Linked DNA regions of Tardiphaga sp. vice304. The protein of the gene in region 2 interacts with the protein of the main gene of each other region in a pairwise test. Links are inferred from orthologs where the notes say so. Each region holds a gene or a part of one and is shown on either strand. Other genes may lie near its edges.

Region 1 (6,237 bases), 2.5 Mb from region 2 along the record:
AGCGACGGCGGCGCGCCGAACTGGTGGGTTTCGTCGAGACGATCCAGCAGCACGCGCTTGACGCGCTGGCGGGTCGCGCCGGCGTATTCCTGGGTCAGGCGCTCCTTGGCGGCTTCCTTGAGCTTGTCGAGCGATTCCAGGCCGAGCGTCTTGGCGAACTCGTCATCGATCACGGTATCGACCGGCGACTCGATCTTGGTCGCGGTGGTCTCGAACTCGGCCGGCTTGCCGGCCAGCGTGTCGCTGGCATAGTTCTTCGGGAATTCGACCTTCAGGGTGCGGGTTTCTCCGGCGCCGATGCCGATCAACTGTTCCTCGAAGCCCGGGATGAAGGTGTTGGAACCGATAAGGACCTGGATGTCCTCGCCGGTGCCGCCGTCGAACGGGGTGCCGTCGATGGTGCCCTTGAAGCTGACGGTGACACGGTCGCCGGAGGCGGCCTTCTCGCCCTCGGCCTTGGCGTTGAACGCGCGGTTCTGGTCGGCGACGCGCTTGATGGCCTCATCGACGTCCGACTCGGCGACCTCGGCGACCGGCTTCTCGACCGAGAAGCTCTTGAAGTCGGCCAGTTCGATGGCGGGGACGACTTCGATCGCCACGGTGTAATTGAGGTCCGACTTGCCGCTCAGGATGTCTTCGACTTCCTTCTGCTCGGTCGGCATCGTCACCTTGGGCTCCGTGGCCAGGCGGAAGCCACGCTCGGTGAAGATCTGCGAATTGGTGTCGCGGATCAGCTCCTCGACGGTCTCGGCGGCGACCGAGCGGCCGTACAGGCGCTTCAGGTGGCCCATCGGGACCTTGCCGGGGCGGAAGCCGTTGAGCTTGACCTTGCCCTTCATGTCGTCGAGGCGCGCATCGACCTTGGCTTCGATGTCGGCGGCCGGAACGTTGACCTGGAATTCGCGCTTCAGCCCGTCGGAAACGGTTTCATTCACCTGCATGGCGTCAATCTTCTTCTCGCTGGTCCGGCGCGCAGGCCGGACGTTGTAAAATGGTGCAATGGCAGGCCGAAACCTTCCACCGTTCGTGTCGAGCCCATTCCATCAAGGATCTCCTTGTCGAAACGTGCCCGGAAAACTCAATGTCAAACGCTGTGAACGTTTGGTGCGGGCGGAGGGACTCGAACCCCCACAACTTGCGTCGGCGGCACCTAAAGCCGCTGCGTCTACCAATTCCGCCACGCCCGCGTAAAACATGCTGTTCGGCCGCGATGCCGCGAGCGGCGGGCTTATAACATGGGGATGATGGTTCGCATCAAAAAAAATGGGTTTGGCAAGCCCTGCGACACAATCACCGCCGTACTGGACACCGGCCGGCGAAAATGGTCGGGATTCCGACATGACACACGCGCCACCTGCCCTCAGCCGCCGCACCCTGCTCGCCGGATTGGGCGGGACGATTCTGGTGCCTTCGCTGGCCTCGTGGACGCCATCACCGGCCGCTGCCCAGGGGCGGCCTTCCCTCGCTTTGCGCGCCGGGGCTGGAACGCTGGCGCTGGCCCCCGGCACGCCGACGCCGGCCTGGCTGCTCTCGGGGGCCGACGAAATTCTCCGGTTCAAGCAAGGCGATGAGATCGACATCAGCCTCCAGAACGACCTGCCGGTGCCCATTGCGCTGATGTGGCGTGGCCTTGGTGGCATCGCGCGCGCCGAGCCGCTGCTCGGCCGACCGCCCATGGCCGCCGGCGGCAAGGACGCCTTCCGGCTGCCGCTGCGTCATGCCGGCACCGGGCTGCTCGACGCCCGGTTGCTCGGCGACGGCCAGGCGCTGCCGTCACCGGCGCGGGCCTGTGTCGTGCAGGAGGCCGCGCCACCGGAGGTGGACCGCGACGAGGTCTGGCTGATCGAGGATTTCCGGCTGCGCGCGGATGGCACCGCGATCGCCCCCGGCAGCGACCCGAAAGACGCCGCAACGCTGTTCACGATCAACGGCAAGCCGACCCTCGACCTCGCAGCCAGAATCAACGAGCGGCTCAGAATTCGGATTATCAATGGCTGCCAACGATCTGTCATTGCTTTACGAATTGAGGATCAAGAGATCCGCGTGATGGCCATTGACGGGCAGCCCGCCGAGCCCTTCCTCGCCCGCAACAGCCAGCTGGTGCTGGCGCCGGGCACGCGGATCGACGCCTTCATCGATATCACCAAACCCGCCGGAACGACTTCCGGCCTGATGCTCCATGACGGCAAGCAAGCCCGCACGATCGGCAAGCTCGTCGTCTCCGGCGAGGCCCCGGCCCGCGACCGCGCCCTGCCGCCACCCGCGCCGCTGCCGTCCAACGGGCTGCCGGCGCGGCTGGATCTCAAATCGGCCCAGCGCATCGATCTGACGATCGGGGGCGCCGCCGCGGCCAAACCGGAATGGGTGAAGCCTGCCGGCATCACCGCGTCGGCGCCGGCCTTTCGCGTCAAGCCCGGCCGCGTCGTCGTGCTCGCCCTCACCAACCGGGACAACACCGCGGCGGTGTTTCATCTGCACGGCCACCCCTTCCGCCTGCTCGACCGGCTCGACGATGGCTGGAAGCCGTACTGGCTGGACACGCTGGCCATGCAACCCAACCAGACCCACCGCATCGCCTTCGCCGCCGAGTATCCCGGCCGCTGGGGCATGGAAGCCTTTGCCACCGACTGGGCCGCGCCCAGGCTGATGCGCTCGTTCGAGGTCGCCTAGCTCAATACTGGAACTCGAACCGGTCATAGAGCCGTCGGAACACTGCGGGGAGCGTCTCCGGCAGGTCCTCTGCGATCAGACCCGGCCCGGCCTCTGAGCCGGCCTCGCCGTGCATCCAGACGCCGATGCAGGCAGCTTCGAAGGCGGCAACGCCCTGCGCCAGGAAGCCGGCAATGATCCCCGCCAGCACGTCGCCGGAGCCCGCGGTCCCCAGCCAGGGCGGCGCGTTGGCTGAAATCACCGCGCGGCCGTCCGGCGATGCGATTACGGTGTCCGGCCCCTTCAGCAGCACGACGGCGCCGGCGCGCTCGGCTGCCGCACGCACCCGCTCGAGCTTCGAGCGCAGTGGATGTTTGTTGCTCATGTCACTGAACAACCTGGGGAATTCGCCTTCATGCGGGGTCAGAACAATATGCACTTCCGGCGACGCCTTGATCGCCGCGAACAGTTTTTCCGGCGCGTCGGCAAAGCTGGTCAGGGCGTCGGCATCGAGCACGGCGTGACGTTTCGCCGACAGCAACGCCAGCACGAAGTCGCGGGTGCGGTCGCCGACGCCGGCGCCCGGCCCGATCACGCAGGCATTGACCTTGCGGCCGATCAGCTCAGCAAACTCCTCGGCCGTGTCGACCGGCCGCACCATAATTGCCGTCAGCGCGCCGGCATTGACCGCCAGCGCCTCGCGCGGCGAGGCCACCGTCACCAGCCCGGCCCCGGCGCGCAGCGCGCCGCGGGCCGACAGCCGTGCCGCGCCGGTCGAGGCAATCCCGCCCGAGAGGATCACGGCATGGCCGTGGGAGAATTTGTGACTGTCGATCCGCGGCGCCGGAAATGCGGTGGCCCAGGCGTCCGGCGTATTGTCGGAAGTCAGCGGCCGGATCGTCTCCAGCACATCGGCATCGATGCCGATATCGACCACCCGCAACTGCCCGGCATGGACCCGTCCCGGCAGCAGCATGTGGCCGGGCTTCGGGCGAAAGAACGTCACCGTCTCCAACGCGCGGACCGCGGCGCCCACCACGGCGCCGGTGGTGCCGTTGATTCCGCTCGGCAGGTCCACCGCCAACACCGGCACGCCTGCGGTATTGATCGCCTCGATCATCGCCAGCGGTTCGCCCTTGACGGGCCGATCCAGCCCGGCGCCGAACAGCGCGTCGATGATCAAGGCCGGCGATCCGATCGCAGCGGGATCCCAGGACAGGATCTGCCCCTTCCACGCGGCTGCCGCCAATGCGGCGTCTCCCTTGAGCGTGGCGGGGTCGCAGAGCAGCATGACTTCGACCTCGCGCCCGCGCGCGGCCAGTTCAGTCGCCGCGACAAAGCCGTCGCCGCCATTGTTGCCGCGCCCGGCGATCACCAGGATCGATCCCTCGTCTGCCAGATCCATCGCCGCATCGGCCACAGCCTGGCCGGCACGGCGCATCAGTTCGAAGCCGGCGATGCCGGCTGCGATCGTCAGCCGGTCCGCCTCGCTCATTTCGGCCGTCGTAAGAACTTCCATGTCGTTTCCTCTACGCCTCATCGGGAGGCAATGGCCGGGTCGCTCTGGCGATCCAGCTAACGTATATTTGCACTCTGATTGTGCAGTCTGCACAAATAGCATGCTAAAAAACCGCCGCGCCGACTGGTCGGTCACGGGGGTAGCCTTGTAATGACCTGATAATGCTCGAAAGTTAGACTGCCTCGTCAGTTGGCATGGACCCTGCTTTTACGAGCCTGCTTCTGACCGTCACCTGTAGGCGATGGAGGGGTGGCTGACCGCCTGTGATTCCCCGCTTCGATGGGAGCGACATGGGGACAGCCTAATAATGCCCACAACAGGGTATCGATCAGTCTGCGCGATAGGCGCAATGTAACGCAACGTGCGGCCTGACTTAGTGGAAGTGCCGGGGAGACGCTCAGTGAAGAAAATCGAAGCCATCATCAAGCCATTCAAGCTCGACGAGGTAAAGGAAGCACTTCAGGAAGTCGGATTGCAGGGAATCACGGTTACCGAAGCCAAGGGATTCGGCCGCCAGAAGGGCCATGCCGAGCTCTACCGCGGCGCCGAATACATCGTCGACTTCCTGCCCAAGGTGAAGATCGAGATCGTGATCTCCGACGATCTGGTCGAGAAGGCCATCGATGCCATCCGCCGCGCGGCCCAGACCGGACGCATCGGCGACGGCAAGATCTTCGTGTCCAACATCGAGGAAGCCGTCCGGATCAGAACCGGCGAATCCGGCCTCGACGCCATCTGAGCCTGCGTTCGCAACTTCTGAGGCTATCGAAAGCACTCCGGAACGGCTAGAGATAGCCGGCCGCCGCCGCGCGGCCGCGTTCCGACGACCAGCCAAAGAGGGTATTCATGACGACCGCCAAAGAAGTCCTGCAGTCCATCAAGGACAATGACGTCAAATACGTCGACCTGCGCTTCACCGACCCCCGCGGCAAGTGGCAGCACGTCACCTTCGACGTCTCGATGATCGACGAAGACATCTTCGCCGAAGGCACGATGTTCGACGGTTCCTCGATCGCCGGCTGGAAGGCGATCAATGAATCCGACATGATGCTGATGCTCGACCCGGCGACCGCCGTGATCGATCCGTTCTTCGCAGAGACCACGATGGTCATCACCTGCGACATTCTCGAGCCCTCCACCGGCGAACCCTACAACCGCGATCCGCGCGGCATCGCCCGCAAGGCCGAAGCGATGGTCCAGTCGATGGGCATCGGCGACACCGTGATGGTCGGCCCGGAAGCCGAATTCTTCGTGTTCGACGACGTCCGCTTCTCGTCCAGCCCCTACAACACCGGCTTCAAGCTGGATTCGTCGGAGCTGCCGACCAACTCCGACACCGAATATGACGGCGGCAACCTCGGCCACCGCATCCGCACCAAGGGCGGCTACTTCCCGGTTCCGCCGCAGGATTCGGTGCAGGACATGCGCTCGGAAATGCTCGGCGCGATGGCCCGCATGGGCGTCAAGGTCGAGAAGCACCACCACGAGGTTGCTTCCGCCCAGCACGAACTCGGCATGAAGTTCGACACGCTGACCCACATGGCCGACCAGATGCAGATCTATAAGTATTGCATCCACCAGGTCGCGCACATCTACGGCAAGACGGCCACCTTCATGCCGAAGCCGGTCTATGGCGACAACGGCTCGGGCATGCATGTGCACCAGTCGATCTGGAAGGACGGCAAGCCGGTATTCGCCGGCAACAAGTATGCCGACCTGTCGGAGACCTGCCTGTTCTACATCGGCGGCATCATCAAGCACGCCAAGGCGATCAACGCCTTCACCAACCCGTCGACCAACTCCTACAAGCGCCTGGTCCCCGGCTATGAAGCCCCCGTGCTGCTCGCCTATTCCGCGCGCAACCGTTCGGCCTCCTGCCGCATCCCCTACACCACGTCGCCGAAGGCCAAGCGCGTCGAGGTCCGCTTCCCCGACCCGATGGCCAATCCGTACCTCGCTTTCGCGGCGATGCTGATGGCCGGCCTCGACGGCATCAAGAACAAGATCGATCCGGGTCCGGCGATGGACAAGGACCTCTACGACCTGCCGAAGGAAGAGCTGAAGTCGAT
Region 2 (7,316 bases):
GATCGAGGCGGTGACGACGAAGGCCGCGGTCACCGCCATGCGCAGCAGCAGCGTCAGCGCGACAGCGAGGTCGGGAGGGATAAGATCGGCAGGCATCAAGGCAACGGCACTTTCTCACCCTCCCCTTTTGAGGGGGAGGGTCGGCGCCCGGCACGCGAAGCGTGACGGACGTCGGGGTGGGGTGACAGGGGCAGCGGCGGATCTGAACACCCACCCCACCCCGACGCGCGCTTCGCGCGCATCGACCCTCCCCCTCCAGGGGAGGGTAAGCGCCGCCGCTATCGACACCTTGCGGTTCAACTCCGATACCTCGCCGAAATCCGAACAACACCAGTTCGTTAAGTGAATTGACCGGGATCGGACGACGATATGTCACATTGCCCGTGACAGCGCCCGCGCCGTCCGATATCCCGGCTAGTCATGGAAACTGCAATCGCCACGCGCCCATCGGCCGACCCCCGTTTCGACACGTTGCGCATCACCGCCGCGATCGACGCGCTGGCCGCCGAGCATCGCGGCCGCCACGATTTGTTTCGCGCCGCCGTCGCCAAGCTTTTGAAGGCTGAGTTGCTGGCCGCGCGGCAGGCTGCCGAGACCATTTTGTTGAAGGACCGCCACGGCCGGCGCTGCGCCGAGACTTTGTGCTACGTGCAGGACCAGATCATCCGCATGCTGTTCGCCTCGGCGACCAAACATCTCTATCCCTCGACCAATCATTCCACCGCCGAGCGCATGGCGGTGGTCTCCACCGGCGGCTATGGCCGCGGGCTGATGGCGCCGGAGAGCGACATCGATCTGCTGTTCATCCTGCCCTACAAGCAGACCGCCTGGGGCGAACAGGTCGCCGAAGTGATCCTGTATTGCCTGTGGGACATGGGGCTCAAGGTCGGCCACGCCACCCGCTCGGTCGACGAGTCGATCCGCCAGTCGCGCGCCGACATGACGATCCGCACCGGCATCCTGGAGGCGCGCTTCCTCACCGGCGACCAGGCTTTGTTCGACGAGCTGATGACCCGCTTCGACGCCGAGGTGGTGCAGGGCACCGCGACCGAATTCGTCGCGGCCAAGCTCGCCGAGCGCGAGGAGCGCCACCGCCGCGGCGGCCAGTCGCGCTATCTGGTCGAGCCCAACGTCAAGGACGGCAAGGGCGGGCTGCGCGACATGCACACCCTGTTCTGGATCGCGAAATACGTCTACCGCGTCCGCGATACCAAGGAACTGCTGGCGCGCGGCGTGTTCGACGCACATGAATACCGCGTCTTCAAGCGCTGCGAGGACTTTCTCTGGACGGTGCGCTGCAACATCCACTTCGTCACCAATCGCCCGGAAGAGCGATTGTCGTTCGACCTGCAGCGCGATATCGCGGTCCGGCTCGGCTACACCTCGCATCCCGGCATGCAGGACGTCGAGCGCTTCATGAAGCACTACTTCCTGATCGCCAAGCAGGTCGGCGACCTCACCGCGATCCTGTGCGCCAAGCTGGAAGACCAGCAGACCAAGCCGGTGCCGGCTTTGAGCCGGATGATGGCCAAGCTGCGGCCCGATTTGCAACGCCGCCGCGTGCCGGGCTCGGATGCCTTCATCATCGACAACAACCGCATCAACCTTGCCGCGCCCGACGTGTTCAAGGAAGACCCGGTCAACCTGATCCGGCTTTTTCGCCTCGCACAGAAGAACAACCTCGCCTTCCATCCCGACGCGATGCGCGCCGCGACCCGCTCGCTGCGGCTGATCAATGCCGAGATGCGCGAGGATCCCGAAGCCAACGCGCTGTTCATGGAGATCCTGACCTCGGACAATGCCGAGACCGTGCTGCGGCGAATGAACGAGGCCGGCGTGCTCGGCCATTTCATCCGCTCGTTCGGCCGCATCGTTTCGATGATGCAGTTCAACATGTACCACCACTACACGGTGGACGAGCACCTGCTGCGCTGCGTCGGAATCCTGCAGGAGATCGAGCGCGGCGGCAATGACGAGTTCGTGGTCGCCTCCGACCTGATGCGCAAGATCCAGCCCGAGCACCGCGCGGTGATCTACATCACGGTGTTGCTGCACGACGTCGCCAAGGGCCAGCCGGAAGATCACTCGATCGCCGGCGCCAAGGTAGCACGACGGCTGTGCCCGCGGCTCGGCTTCAACGCCGCCGACACCGAACTGGTGGCGTGGCTGATCGAGGAACATTTGACCATGTCCACAGTAGCGCAGTCGCGCGACCTGTCGGACTCAAAGACGATAGAGAACTTCGCCGCCGTGGTGCAGTCGGTGGAGCAAATGAAGCTGCTGACGATCCTCACCACCGCCGACATCCGCGGCGTCGGTCCCGGCGTCTGGAACGGCTGGAAGGCGCAATTGCTGCGCACGCTGTATTACGAGACCGAGCCGGTGCTGACCGGCGGCTTCTCCGAGGTCAACCGCGCCCAGCGCATCGCGGTGGCGCAGGCGGAATTCCGCCGCGTCTTCACCGAATGGCCGGAGCAGGAGCTCAACGCCTATATCTCCAGGCATTATCCGGCGTACTGGCTCAAGGTCGAACTGGGCCGCAAGATCCGCCACGCCCGCTTCCTGCGGGCCTCCGAGGAGGCCGGCCATAAGCTCGCGATCAATGTCGGCTTCGACGAGGCCCGCGCCGTTACCGAACTCACCATTCTGGCGGTCGACCATCCCTGGCTGCTGTCGATCATCGCCGGCGCCTGTGCCGCGGCCGGCGCCAACATCGTCGATGCACAGATCTACACCACGACGGATGGCCGCGCGCTCGATACCATCGCGATCTCCCGGGAATACGACCGCGACGACGACGAGGCGCGCCGCGCGACCCGGATCGGCGACATGATCGAGGACGTGCTGGAGGGCAAGTTGCGGCTGCCGGAAACCGTCGCCAAGCGCGCGGCGTCGAAGGGCAAGCTGAAGCCGTTCGTGGTCGAGCCGGAAGTCACGCTGAACAACAACTGGTCGGACCGCTACACCGTGATCGAGGTTTCCGGCCTCGACCGCCCCGGCCTGTTGTACCAGCTCACCACCTCGATCTCGAAGCTCAACCTCAACATCGCCTCGGCCCATGTCGCGACCTTCGGCGAGCGCGCCCGCGACGTGTTCTACGTCACGGATCTTTTGGGCGCGCAGATCAACGCGCCCACGCGGCAGGCCGCGATCAAGCGCGCACTGATCCATCTGTTGGCGCATGGCGACGCCGCGGAGCATTCGGCGTAAGCTCTTGTCATTCCGGGGCGCGAGCGCGCCAGCAGCGAGCGAACCTCAGCCACTCCAATTGGAGTGGCGGGGAATCTCGACATGAGACGATGAACATTTCGGGATTCCGGGTCTGCGCCATCCGGCTTCGCCGTCTGTCACATCCCGGAATGACAGTGTGCCCGCCGCCCCGTCGCCCCGTCGCCGTCCAGCGCCAGCCGTGGCATGCGGGCGAGGTCGGCGCACCGGCAGCCCTTTTCAAAGCCAACCTGCAACAAATACTAGACGACCGGTCTAATACATCCTATACACGCCGCATGAAGCAGTCGATCGGCTATGAACCCGCGGATGTCCGGCAGGGTATCCTTGAAACCGGCCAACGCATCATGGCCGCCAAGGGGTTTTCTGCGGTCGGCCTGAACGAGATCCTGAGCAGCGCCGGCGTGCCTAAGGGGTCATTCTACCATTATTTCGGATCGAAGGAGGCGTTCGGCGAGGCGCTGCTGGAGAGCTATTTCAAGGACTATCTCGCCGAGATCGATGCGACGCTCCAACTGCCCGGCCAGACGATGGCGCAGCGCCTGATGAATTACTTTCAGCAGTTTCGGCAAACCCAGTCGCAGCTCGATTGTCAGGGCAAGTGTCTGGCGGTGAAGCTGGGCGCGGAGGTCGCGGACCTGTCGGAAACGATGCGGGCGGCGCTGAACCGCGGCACGGCAGGGATCATCGACCGGCTCGGACGGGCCATCGAGACGGGCTTGAAGGAAGGTTCGCTGTCGGTCAGGGGCCAGCCCCGTGAGGTGGCGCAAAGCCTGTATCAGTCGTGGCTCGGTGCCAGCGTGATGGCCAAGATCGTGCGCACGACCGACCCGTTCGACGCCGCGCAGAGGACCACCCGCGAGATCCTGCATCTGTCGTCCTGACCGACGGACAACGCAACGCCATCGGGGACAACTGTTCCCGATTGAAAGACGACCGGTCTACTAAAACCTTACCAATGGAGAACTGACATGAAGATTTTGATGGTCCTGACCTCGCATGACGAACTCGGCAGCACCGGCCGCAAGACCGGTTTCTGGCTCGAAGAGCTGGCCGCGCCGTATTATGCGTTCCTCGATGCCGGCGCCGAGATCGTGCTGGCCTCGCCCAAGGGCGGCCAGCCGCCGCTCGATCCGAAGAGCAACGAGCCGGACAGCCAGACCGACCTGACGCGCCGCTTCGAGGCCGATGCCAAGGCCAAGGCCCAGCTCGCCGGCACGCTGCGCCTCGACATCGTCGCGCAGGCCGACTTCGACACCGTGTTCTATCCCGGCGGTCACGGCCCGTTGTGGGATCTTGCCGAAGACAAGAACTCGATCGCCCTGATCGAATCCTTCGTCGCCGCCGGTAAGCCCGTCGCGCTGGTCTGCCACGCGCCGGGCGTGCTTCGTCACGTCAAGACGCCGGACGGCAAGCCATTGGTCGAAGGCAAAAAGGTCACCGGCTTCACCAACACCGAGGAAGCTGCCGTTGGCTTGACCGAGATTGTGCCGTTCCTGGTCGAGGACGAGTTGAAGGCCAAGGGCGGCCTCTACTCCAAGGGAGCGGACTGGGGCTCCTATGTTTTGACCGACGGCCTGCTGATCACCGGCCAGAACCCGGCGTCGTCCGGCCCGGCGGCGAAGGTGCTGCTCGAGCAATTGGCCGGCCGCGCGAAGTAAAACGCAATCCGCCGCGGCACCTGAAAGCCGCGGCGGATCCGGCGGCGTAAGGCGGCAGCTGTCTCTGCAGCCGTAGTCCTGCCGCCACCTATCAGCTGTCGTCGCAGCGAAAGCGGGGAGACAGCTGGAAAGGGTCGCGGGCCGCAGTGACTAAATCGCTTGCTGGGTCGATCCCCTACGTCGCCGCCGTGCCGTCGCCGTCGAGCGCCAGCCGCAGCATGCGCGCGAGGTCGGCGCGGCGATACGGCTTGGTCAAAAGCCGGACCCCGGCATCGACCCGGCCATGATGGACGACGGCATCCTCGGTGTAGCCGGAGGTGTACAACACTTTCAGCCCCGGCCGCAGCGCACGGATCTCGTCGGCGAGCTGGCGGCCGTTGATGCCGGCGCCGAGCACGATATCGGTGAACAGCAGGTCGAACGCCAGCCCCTGTTGCACCATTGCCAGCGCTTCCACGGCGTTGGTGGCGGTATGCACCCGGTAGCCGAGGCTGACCAGATTGGTGATGACGTAGCTGCGCACCAGTTCATCGTCCTCGACCACCAGCAGAACCTCCTGACCTCCGGTGATCTCGGGCGCCTGCGTCACCGCCGGTGCCGGGCTGGCCAGTTCGGCGCGCGGCAGGAAGATCTTGATCGTGGTGCCATAACCTTCCTCGCTGTAGATCTTGATATGACCGCCGGACTGCCGGACGAAGCCATAGACCATGCTGAGGCCGAGGCCGGTGCCCTTGCCGATCGGCTTGGTGGTGAAGAACGGATCGAACACACGGTCGAGAATCGCGGCGGGAATTCCCGAGCCGGTGTCGCTCACCGCGATCATCGCGTAGGGGCCGGGCACGACTTCGACGTTCTGCCCGGCATAGGCCTCGTCGAGCATGACATTGCCGGTTTCCAGCGTCAGCCGGCCGCCCGAGGGCATCGCGTCGCGGGCGTTGACCGCCAGATTGAGCAGCGCGCTGTAGAGCTGCGCCGGGTCGGCCAGCACGGGCCAGGGCTCCGCGATCAGCCGGGCTTCGATATCGACCTTCTCGCCGAGTGTCGGCCGCAGCAGCCGCGCGGAGTCGGTGACCATCGCATTGATATCGATCAGGCGCGGTTGCAGCGGCTGCTTGCGGGCAAACGCCAGCAATTGGTGGGTGAGGTCGGCGCCGCGGTCGACCGCGTCGTTCAGCATCTGCGCCACCCGCGCCAGCATCGGCTGGTCCTTGACGCCTTCGCTGATGATCTCGACGCCGCCGGTCAGCACGGTGAGGATGTTGTTGAAGTCGTGCGCCACGCCGCCGGTGAGCTGGCCGACCGCTTCCATCTTCTGCGCCTGCTGCAGCTGGCGCTCGGTTTCCTTGAACCGTGTCAGGTTGCGGTAGACGACGACGGCGCCGTCCATCCTGCCGGACGGGCCGGACAGGATGCCGCCGCTGGCGGTGACATGGATCAGATTTGAGTCGCTGCCACGGCGAAAAACAAACTCGACGTTTTCAAATCGCTCGCCGCGCAGCGCGCGGGCGAGCGGCGCGTCCTCCGCCGCCAACGGCGTGACGCCATCGGTCTGGAAACGTTGATGGCCCTGCTGATAGGCCGAGACGCCGACCGGCAGATTGTGGCCGAACAGCGCCCTGCACACCGCATTGGCGAACACCGTGCGGCCCTGCGCATCCACGATCAGGATGCCATCGGACATGCTCTCGATAGTCTTGTCGAACACCTCGGATTTTTCGCGCAGCGCCGCATTGGCTGCGCAGACATCGCGCGCCATGCGGGCGAAGGCCGCCGAGAGGATGCCGATTTCGCCGTTGCCCGCGTCCGGCAGCTGGATCGGCTCGCCGCGCCCGAAACCTTCCACCGCCGCCGTGATCTGACGCAGCGGCCGCGTCAGGACGCGGGCCATCCAGGTCGCCAGCACGATGGCGACGCCGACCGCGCCCAACGCAATCCACAAATTGGACCGCCGCAGCGCCAACGCCGGCGCCATGATGCTGTCATAGGATGCCGTCTCGATGACGCCGAGCAGCGGACCGCCGGCCACATGCGCCGTTGCGATCGCCGCCGCGACCCGCTTGCCCTGCGCGCCCTCGACCAACGCGGCTCCCCTGCCCTCCGGGCCGATCGCCGCCTCCAGGCCAGGCAACTCGTCCTGCCAGCGGTAGCGCCGTCCGAATTCGAATCCGAAGGCGCGGGACGGGTCGGGATGCAGCAGGAAATCGCCGGCAGTATTGACGACGTAGATCATCGACCGATCGTCCATCGCGGCACGGATACTGTCGAAGGTCGGCCGGACATCGATACTGATCATGAAGATGCCGAACGGGCGGCCTTCGGAATCGTTGATACGCGAGGCGAAGCGCAGCTCCGGGATCTCGGGCAGGTCGGCTTTGCCATCTTCCTGATTGAACTCGATCGGCGACACATAGACCTGATCCACCGGCA
Region 3 (6,656 bases), 5.1 Mb from region 2 along the record:
CAAGCTGCTGGAGATCCTGGTCTGCCCGCTCACCAAGGGCGCGCTGGAATACGACGCCGACCGCCAGGAGCTGATCTCCCGCAAGGCCAAGCTCGCCTACCCGATCCGCGACGGCATCCCGATCATGCTGCCGGAAGAAGCGCGGAAGATTGACTGAGCTTTCGTAGCCCGGATGCAGCGAGGCGCAATCCGGGACCGGCCGATCAACACAAAGGCCGCCCGGGATTGCGTCGCCGCGCGCGATGCGCGCGCCGACTTCATCCGGGCTACAAAGCTGCTACAGCGCCTCGCCCTTCAGCAGCCGCGGGATTTCGCCCGACAGTCCCGCCGCTTGGCGGATGAACACGCTTTTCAGCGGCGGCAGGCGGTCGACCAGGCCGAGGCCGATGTCGCGGATGCCGCGCAGCACGGTCGATTTGTTGGAGAACAACAGGTTCAGCGCATTGGTGGCGACGCCCATCGCCATGGTGTCGAAGCGGCGCCAGCTCTGATAGCGCTCCAGCACGGAGGCACTGCCGAAATCTATCCCGAGCCGCGCGGCATCGACGATGCATTCCGCCAGCGCGGCGACATCCTTGAGCCCCATGTTGAGCCCCTGCCCCGCGATCGGATGGATGACGTGCGCGGCGTCGCCGACCAGCGCGAGGCGCTCGGCGATGAAGGAGCGCGCCACGAAATAGCCGAGCGGAAACGCCTTCGGCTTGTCGAGCACGCGGAGCTCGCCGAGATGCAGGCCGAAGCGGCGCTCCAGTTCGGCGTGGAATTCCTCGTCCGGCAACGCGACCATGCGCGCAGCCTCGTCGCGTTGCTCGCTCCATACCAGCGACGAGCGATTGCCGGTCAGCGGCAGGATCGCGAACGGGCCCGACGGCAGGAAATGTTCCTCGGCGCGGCCCTGATGGTCGCGCTCGTGGCCGACGGTGACGACGATGCCGGACTGGTCGTAATCCCAGCCATGGGTCGCGATGCCGGCGCGGGCGCGCAGCTTGGAGCGGGCCCCGTCGGCGGCGACCAGCAAGCTCGCCTCGATCACCTGGTCATCGCCGAGCGTGACGCTGATGCCATCGGGACGAGACGTATAGGAGGTTACCGCGGTGGGGCGCAGATCGATGCCGGCGGCGGTGGCACGCGTGACCAGCTCATCGATCAGGAGTTGGTTCTCCACCATATGCGCGAACGGCGTGCCCGGCTCGACGGCGCCGGCGAAGGTCAGGAATACCGGGCGGGTGACATCCTCGAGCTGGGAATCGGTCACCACCATGTCGAGGATCGGCTGGGCATGGGCCGCCACGGCCTGCCATACGCCGAGCGACTCGAACAGCCGCCGGCAGCCGGCTACGATCGCTGTGGCGCGCTTGTCGCGGCTCACCTGCAGGGAGAAGCTGGGGTCGGCCACGATGATCGGGATGCTGTCGCCAAGCCCCTGGCGCAGCGCCAGCGCCAGCGCCAGTCCGGCGAATGCGCCGCCGCCGATGACAATGCCTCGTTGTGCCGCCATGATTTCAGGTCCCGCTGTTGCCTCGCGCTTATAGCTGGGCGAAACAGGAACGGAAACAAGGGCGAGAGGGTGGCGCATGCCGTTTCGCCCTGGCGCCGCCGCTGACGGAAAGACGTCCATGTCCAAGAGCCTGATCGACCTGCTGGATATTCTCGACCTCGAGACCCTCGAATTGAACCTGTTCCGCGGCACCAGCCCGAAGACGAGATGGCAGCGGGTGTTCGGCGGCCAGGTGATCGGCCAGGCGATGGTGGCGTCGTGCCGCACCGTCATGGGGCGCTTCCCGCACTCGCTGCACTGCTATTTCATCCTGCCCGGCGACCCCGCCATCCCGATCATCTACGAGGTCGAGCGGCTGCGCGACGGCAAGAGCTATTCGACCCGCCGCGTCACCGCGATCCAGCACGGCCAGGCGATCTTCTCGATGATGGTGTCGTTTCACGTCGAGGAGGCCGGCTCGTTCAATCATCAGGACCAGATGCCGGATGTGCCGCCGCCGGAAAAACTCACCGCCGAGGAACTGGCCAAGCATCCGACCATCGAGATGCCGGACTTCATCCGGCGCTATTACGAATCGGACCGGCCTATCGAGCTGCGGCCGGTCGAGTTCCAGCGCTATTTCGGCACCGAAATACCCGACGGCCGGATCAACATCTGGATCCGCACCGCGGCCAAGCTGCCGGACGATCCGGCGTTGCACATGTGCGCGCTGGCCTATGCCTCCGACTTCTCGCTGCTCGATTCGGTGATGGCGCGCTACGGCCGCACCTTGTTTGACGGCCGCGTGATGGCCGCCAGCCTCGACCATGCGATGTGGTTTCATCGCCCGTTCCGTGCCGACGAATGGCTGCTCTACAGCCAGGATTCCCCGAGCGCGCAAGGCGGCCGCGGCCTCGCCCGCGGCCTGATCTTCAAACCCGATGGCACGCTGGTGGCGTCCGTGGCGCAAGAAGGCTCGATGCGCGAGCGGCGCGAGTAGTCCGCGTCCTTGGCCAAATCGGGCGTCCCGATGGAGAAGCCGGGGCAAGTCGTTGGCCACGTGGCGATTTAGCTTATTTTTCGCGCGCTATGCCGATAGGATGTTCAGCAGTTTACGACACCGACCGGCCCGCGGTGCCGTGCAAAGTCGTTCAACAGGAAGTCGTTTCATGAAGCTCGTCGTTGCGATGATCAAACCCTTCAAGCTGGACGAAGTGCGCGAGGCGCTGACCGCGATCGGCGTGCATGGCATGACGGTCACCGAGGTGAAGGGCTATGGCCGCCAGAAGGGCCATACCGAAATGTACCGCGGCGCCGAATATGTGGTGAACTTCCTGCCCAAGCTGCGGCTCGAGATCGCCGTCAGCACCGACCTTGCCGCCCAGGCCGTTGAGGCCATTACCCGGGGCGCCCGCACCGGCCAGATCGGCGACGGCAAGATCTTCGTGGTCCCGATCGACAGCGCCGTCCGGATCCGCACCGGCGAAACCGACAGCGACGCGCTTTAGCCGCTGAGTTGCGTCCCACCGCCTTTCCCGCCTGAGTTGGAAGGCCTTTGGATTACGCAGAATCGCCAGTTTTGCAGAAGTTTGAGCTACCTGAATACCTCTATGATGCCTGCCTCATAAGCAGGATTATGTCGAGAGCCTGTCATGCGCTGCTTTTGAGCGGCAATGACTATTTTTTGGGCGCGACCGAATGGCGCAGGGCGGCCGTCGATGCCAAAAGCCCGAAAAGCTTCGATTTCATAAACTGTTACGGAATTTCATCGATCTGGCACGGCATTTGATTCTATCTGGGCTGGCTGTGCCCGCGTAGTGAACTTCTCCGCGTGGTGAACCTCAGTCGAGATCGCCCGACCGTGTTTTGGCCGGGCCCAAGCGGGGATAGGACCCATGAAAATTGTTATGGCGATCATCAAGCCATTCAAGCTTGAGGAAGTCCGTGATGCCCTGACCGCCATAGGCGTTCATGGTCTGACGGTGACGGAAGTCAAAGGATATGGCCGGCAGAAGGGCCACACGGAAATATATCGCGGCGCAGAATATGCGGTGAGCTTCCTGCCCAAGATCAAGATCGAGGTGGCGGTCGCCTCCGACCAGGTCGAGAAAACCATCGAAGCCATCACCTCCGCGGCCAAGACCGGCCAGATCGGCGACGGCAAGATCTTCGTCATCGCCCTCGACCACGCGGTCCGCATCCGCACCGGCGAGGCCGATGCCGCGGCCCTTTAAATCGAGCCCCCTGGATTTCGCGCTCACCTTTTTTACCAATCAGGAGTCAAACAAATGACGTTCAAGCGTCCCTCTGGCGCGGGATTGGCGGCACTCGCCGTCGGCCTGTTTGCCGCAACGTCGGCCTATGCCGACCCGACGATCAACAAGGGCGACAACGCCTGGATGATGACATCGACGGTGCTCGTGCTGCTGATGACCATTCCCGGCCTCGCGCTGTTCTATGGCGGTCTGGTTCGCTCCAAGAACATGCTCTCGGTGCTGATCCAGGTGTTCTATACGGCCTGCATCGTGATGGTCCTCTGGGCGCTGTACGGTTACAGCATCACCTTCACCGGCGGCTCGGCCTATATCGGCGGCTTCTCCAAGGCCTTCCTGTCCGGCATCACCACCGATTCGATGGCAGCCACCTTCTCCGCTGACGTCAACATCTCGGAACTGATCTACCTCTGCTTTCAGATGACCTTTGCCGCCATCACCCCCGGCCTGATCATCGGCGCCTTCGCCGAACGCACCAAGTTCGCGGCGATCGCTCTGTTCGTCCCGCTCTGGGTGACGCTGATCTACTTCCCGATCGCTCACATGGTTTGGTACTGGGCTGGACCGGACGCCATCGTGGCCGCCGCCAAGGCCGTCGCCGCCGCGACAGACGCCGCCGCCAAGACCGCGGCGCAGGCAAAGCTCGATGAAGTGATGGCCGATGCCGGCCAGATCTTCCTGTGGGGCGCACTCGACTTCGCCGGCGGCACCGTGGTGCACATCAATGCCGGTATCGCAGGCCTGGTCGGCTGCCTGATCATCGGCAAGCGCACCGGCTACGGCAAGGAGCTGATGGCTCCGCACTCCCTGACCATGACCATGATCGGCGCCTGCCTGCTGTGGGTCGGCTGGTTCGGCTTCAACGTCGGCTCCAATCTGGAAGCCAACGGCGCGGCCGGCCTGGTGATGGTCAACACCTTCCTCGCCACCGCTGCTGCGGCCATGGCCTGGATGTTCGCGGAGTGGATGACCAAGGGTCACCCGTCGCTGCTCGGCGCCGTGTCGGGTGCGGTCGCCGGCCTCGTCGCCGTCACCCCGGCCTGCGGCTTCGCAAGCCCGATGGGTGCGCTGGTGCTCGGTCTGCTGGCCGGCTTTATCTGCCTGTTCGCCTGCACCGTGATCAAGAACGCGCTCGGCTATGACGACAGCGCCGACGTGTTCGGCGTCCACTGCGTGGGCGGCATCCTCGGCGCGCTGGCTACCGGCATCCTGGTCAACCCGGCCCTCGGCGGCACGGGCGTCATGGACTACGTCGCCGGCAAGATCGGCGATTACGACCTGGTCACCCAGATGGTCGCACAGAGCAAAGCTGTGCTGACCACACTGGTGTGGTCCGGCGTCGGCTCGGCGATCCTGTTCAAGGTCGTCGATGTCATCGTCGGCCTGCGCGTCAATGTCGAAGTCGAGCGCGAAGGCCTCGACGTCACCGAGCACACCGAACGCGCCTACAACATGTAAGCGCCACGAGGCTGCGGAGGATCACCCGGTCCTTCGCAGCTCCCGAGATCGGTTGCGGCAATACCCGGCAATGCCACAACCGCCGAAGGGCTCCAGCGCAAGCTGGGGCCCTTCACCTTTTTTTGGGGCGTGAAGCCTACGAAAAACAGGCATGCCGGCCCCATCCGTCGATGGTTAATCGCGCCTTAACCTCGGCGTATCATGGTGGCTCAATCATGTTGGGTTGACCGTTCAAGCGGTCGGCCGCTCCCGTTAACTGGCTTCCAGGATGGCTATGACCGCTTCTTCCCGCGCGGCCCACGGTGCGAGCGCTTCCGCTGGCCGCGACAGCGAACGCTCGCCGTTCGCGCGGCTGACCGAACTGCTGGCGCCGTATCAGCCCGGCAAGCCACTGATCACGCTGTCGCTCGGCGAGCCGCAGCATGCGGTTCCGGATTTCGTCGGCCCGGTGCTGGCGAAACACATTGCCGATTTCGGCCGCTACCCGATCGCCAAGGGTATCGAGCCGTTTCGTCGCGCCGCCGCGGCGTGGATGGGAACGCGCTTCAGCCTGCCGCGTCCGCTCGATCCCGAATCGGAACTGCTGGTGCTGAACGGCAGCCGCGAGGGGCTGTTCTTTGCCGCCATCACGGCTGCGCGTTTCGTCGGCCCGCGTAACGGCACGCCGGCGATCCTGCTGCCCAATCCGTTCTATCCGGCCTATGGTGCCGGCGCCCGTGCCGCCGGCTGCGAAGCCGTGTTCATGCCGACCACGCGCGACACCGGCTTCCTGCCAGACCTCGACGCGCTCGACGACGCCACGCTGTCGCGCACGGTGGCGATGTACATCGCCTCGCCGGCCAACCCGCAGGGCGCAGTTGCGACGCCAGACTACTTCCGCCGGCTGCATCAGCTCGCGCTGCGCCATGGCTTCATCGTGTTGTCCGACGAGTGCTATTCGGAGATCTATACCGGCGCGGCGCCCGGCAGCATGTTGGAACTCGCCGGACCTGACTTCACGAATGTCGTCGCGTTCCAGTCGTTGTCGAAACGCTCCAACCTGCCGGGCATGCGAGTCGGCTTCGTCGCCGGTGACAAGAAATTTCTCGCCGCGTTCCACGAGCTGCGCAATGTTGCCGCGCCCCAGGTGCCGGTGCCGTTGCAGCAGGTCGCGGTCGCCGCCTACAGCGACGAGGCGCATGTCGCGGAAAACCGCCGGCTGTACGGATTGAAGTTCGATCTCGCCGACCAGATCCTCGGCGACCGCTACGGATACAAGCGCCCGGCCGGCGGCTTCTGCCTCTGGCTCGACGTTTCCGCGCATGGCGGCGACGAGGACGCGACGATCCGGCTGTATCGCGACGGCGGCGTGCGCGTGGTGCCGGGTTCCTATCTGGCACGGCTGCAGCCGGGCGGCAGCAATCCCGGCGACGGCTATTTGCGGCTGGCGCTGGTGCAGGACACTGAAA

Evidence for each region.
Region 1: the proteins of FNL56_RS26105 (region 2) and FNL56_RS14010 interact in binary tests that used the Escherichia coli proteins (3 or more experiments, as listed by UniProt). The link is inferred for Tardiphaga sp. vice304 from one-to-one orthologs.
Region 3: the proteins of FNL56_RS26105 (region 2) and FNL56_RS01760 interact in binary tests that used the Escherichia coli proteins (3 or more experiments, as listed by UniProt). The link is inferred for Tardiphaga sp. vice304 from one-to-one orthologs.

What each region holds. Positions count from the first base shown.
Region 1 is NZ_CP041402.1:2,952,359-2,958,595, reverse strand. Bases 3,427-6,237 are described here. They hold FNL56_RS14010 (P-II family nitrogen regulator), read left to right. Parts: upstream 3,427-4,568; coding sequence 4,569-4,907; downstream 4,908-6,237. Other genes in these bases: glnA (type I glutamate--ammonia ligase), read left to right, coding at 5,015-6,237; FNL56_RS14015 (NAD(P)H-hydrate dehydratase), read right to left, coding at 3,427-4,168. Also shown: tig (trigger factor), read right to left, coding at 1-941; FNL56_RS14020 (multicopper oxidase family protein), read left to right, coding at 1,339-2,670; more of FNL56_RS14015, read right to left, coding at 2,672-3,426. UniProt on the Escherichia coli protein: P-II indirectly controls the transcription of the glutamine synthetase gene (glnA). P-II prevents NR-II-catalyzed conversion of NR-I to NR-I-phosphate, the transcriptional activator of GlnA. When P-II is uridylylated to P-II-UMP, these events are reversed.
Region 2 is NZ_CP041402.1:5,472,829-5,480,144, forward strand. Bases 54-3,410 are described here. They hold FNL56_RS26105 ([protein-PII] uridylyltransferase), read left to right. Parts: upstream 54-420; coding sequence 421-3,210; downstream 3,211-3,410. Other genes in these bases: FNL56_RS26100 (hypothetical protein), read right to left, coding at 54-81; FNL56_RS26110 (TetR/AcrR family transcriptional regulator), read left to right, coding at 3,300-3,410. Outside these bases: more of FNL56_RS26100, read right to left, coding at 1-53; more of FNL56_RS26110, read left to right, coding at 3,411-4,112; FNL56_RS26115 (type 1 glutamine amidotransferase domain-containing protein), read left to right, coding at 4,200-4,889; FNL56_RS26120 (ATP-binding protein), read right to left, coding at 5,065-7,316.
Region 3 is NZ_CP041402.1:384,267-390,922, forward strand. Bases 2,345-5,041 are described here. They hold FNL56_RS01760 (P-II family nitrogen regulator), read left to right. Parts: upstream 2,345-3,372; coding sequence 3,373-3,711; downstream 3,712-5,041. Other genes in these bases: tesB (acyl-CoA thioesterase II), read left to right, coding at 2,345-2,477; FNL56_RS01750 (P-II family nitrogen regulator), read left to right, coding at 2,647-2,985; FNL56_RS01755 (hypothetical protein), read left to right, coding at 3,033-3,266; FNL56_RS01765 (ammonium transporter), read left to right, coding at 3,766-5,041. Outside these bases: FNL56_RS01735 (Trm112 family protein), read left to right, coding at 1-157; FNL56_RS01740 (ubiquinone biosynthesis hydroxylase), read right to left, coding at 278-1,498; more of tesB, read left to right, coding at 1,617-2,344; more of FNL56_RS01765, read left to right, coding at 5,042-5,208; FNL56_RS01770 (aminotransferase class I/II-fold pyridoxal phosphate-dependent enzyme), read left to right, coding at 5,477-6,656. UniProt on the Escherichia coli protein: Involved in the regulation of nitrogen metabolism. Regulates the activity of its targets by protein-protein interaction in response to the nitrogen status of the cell.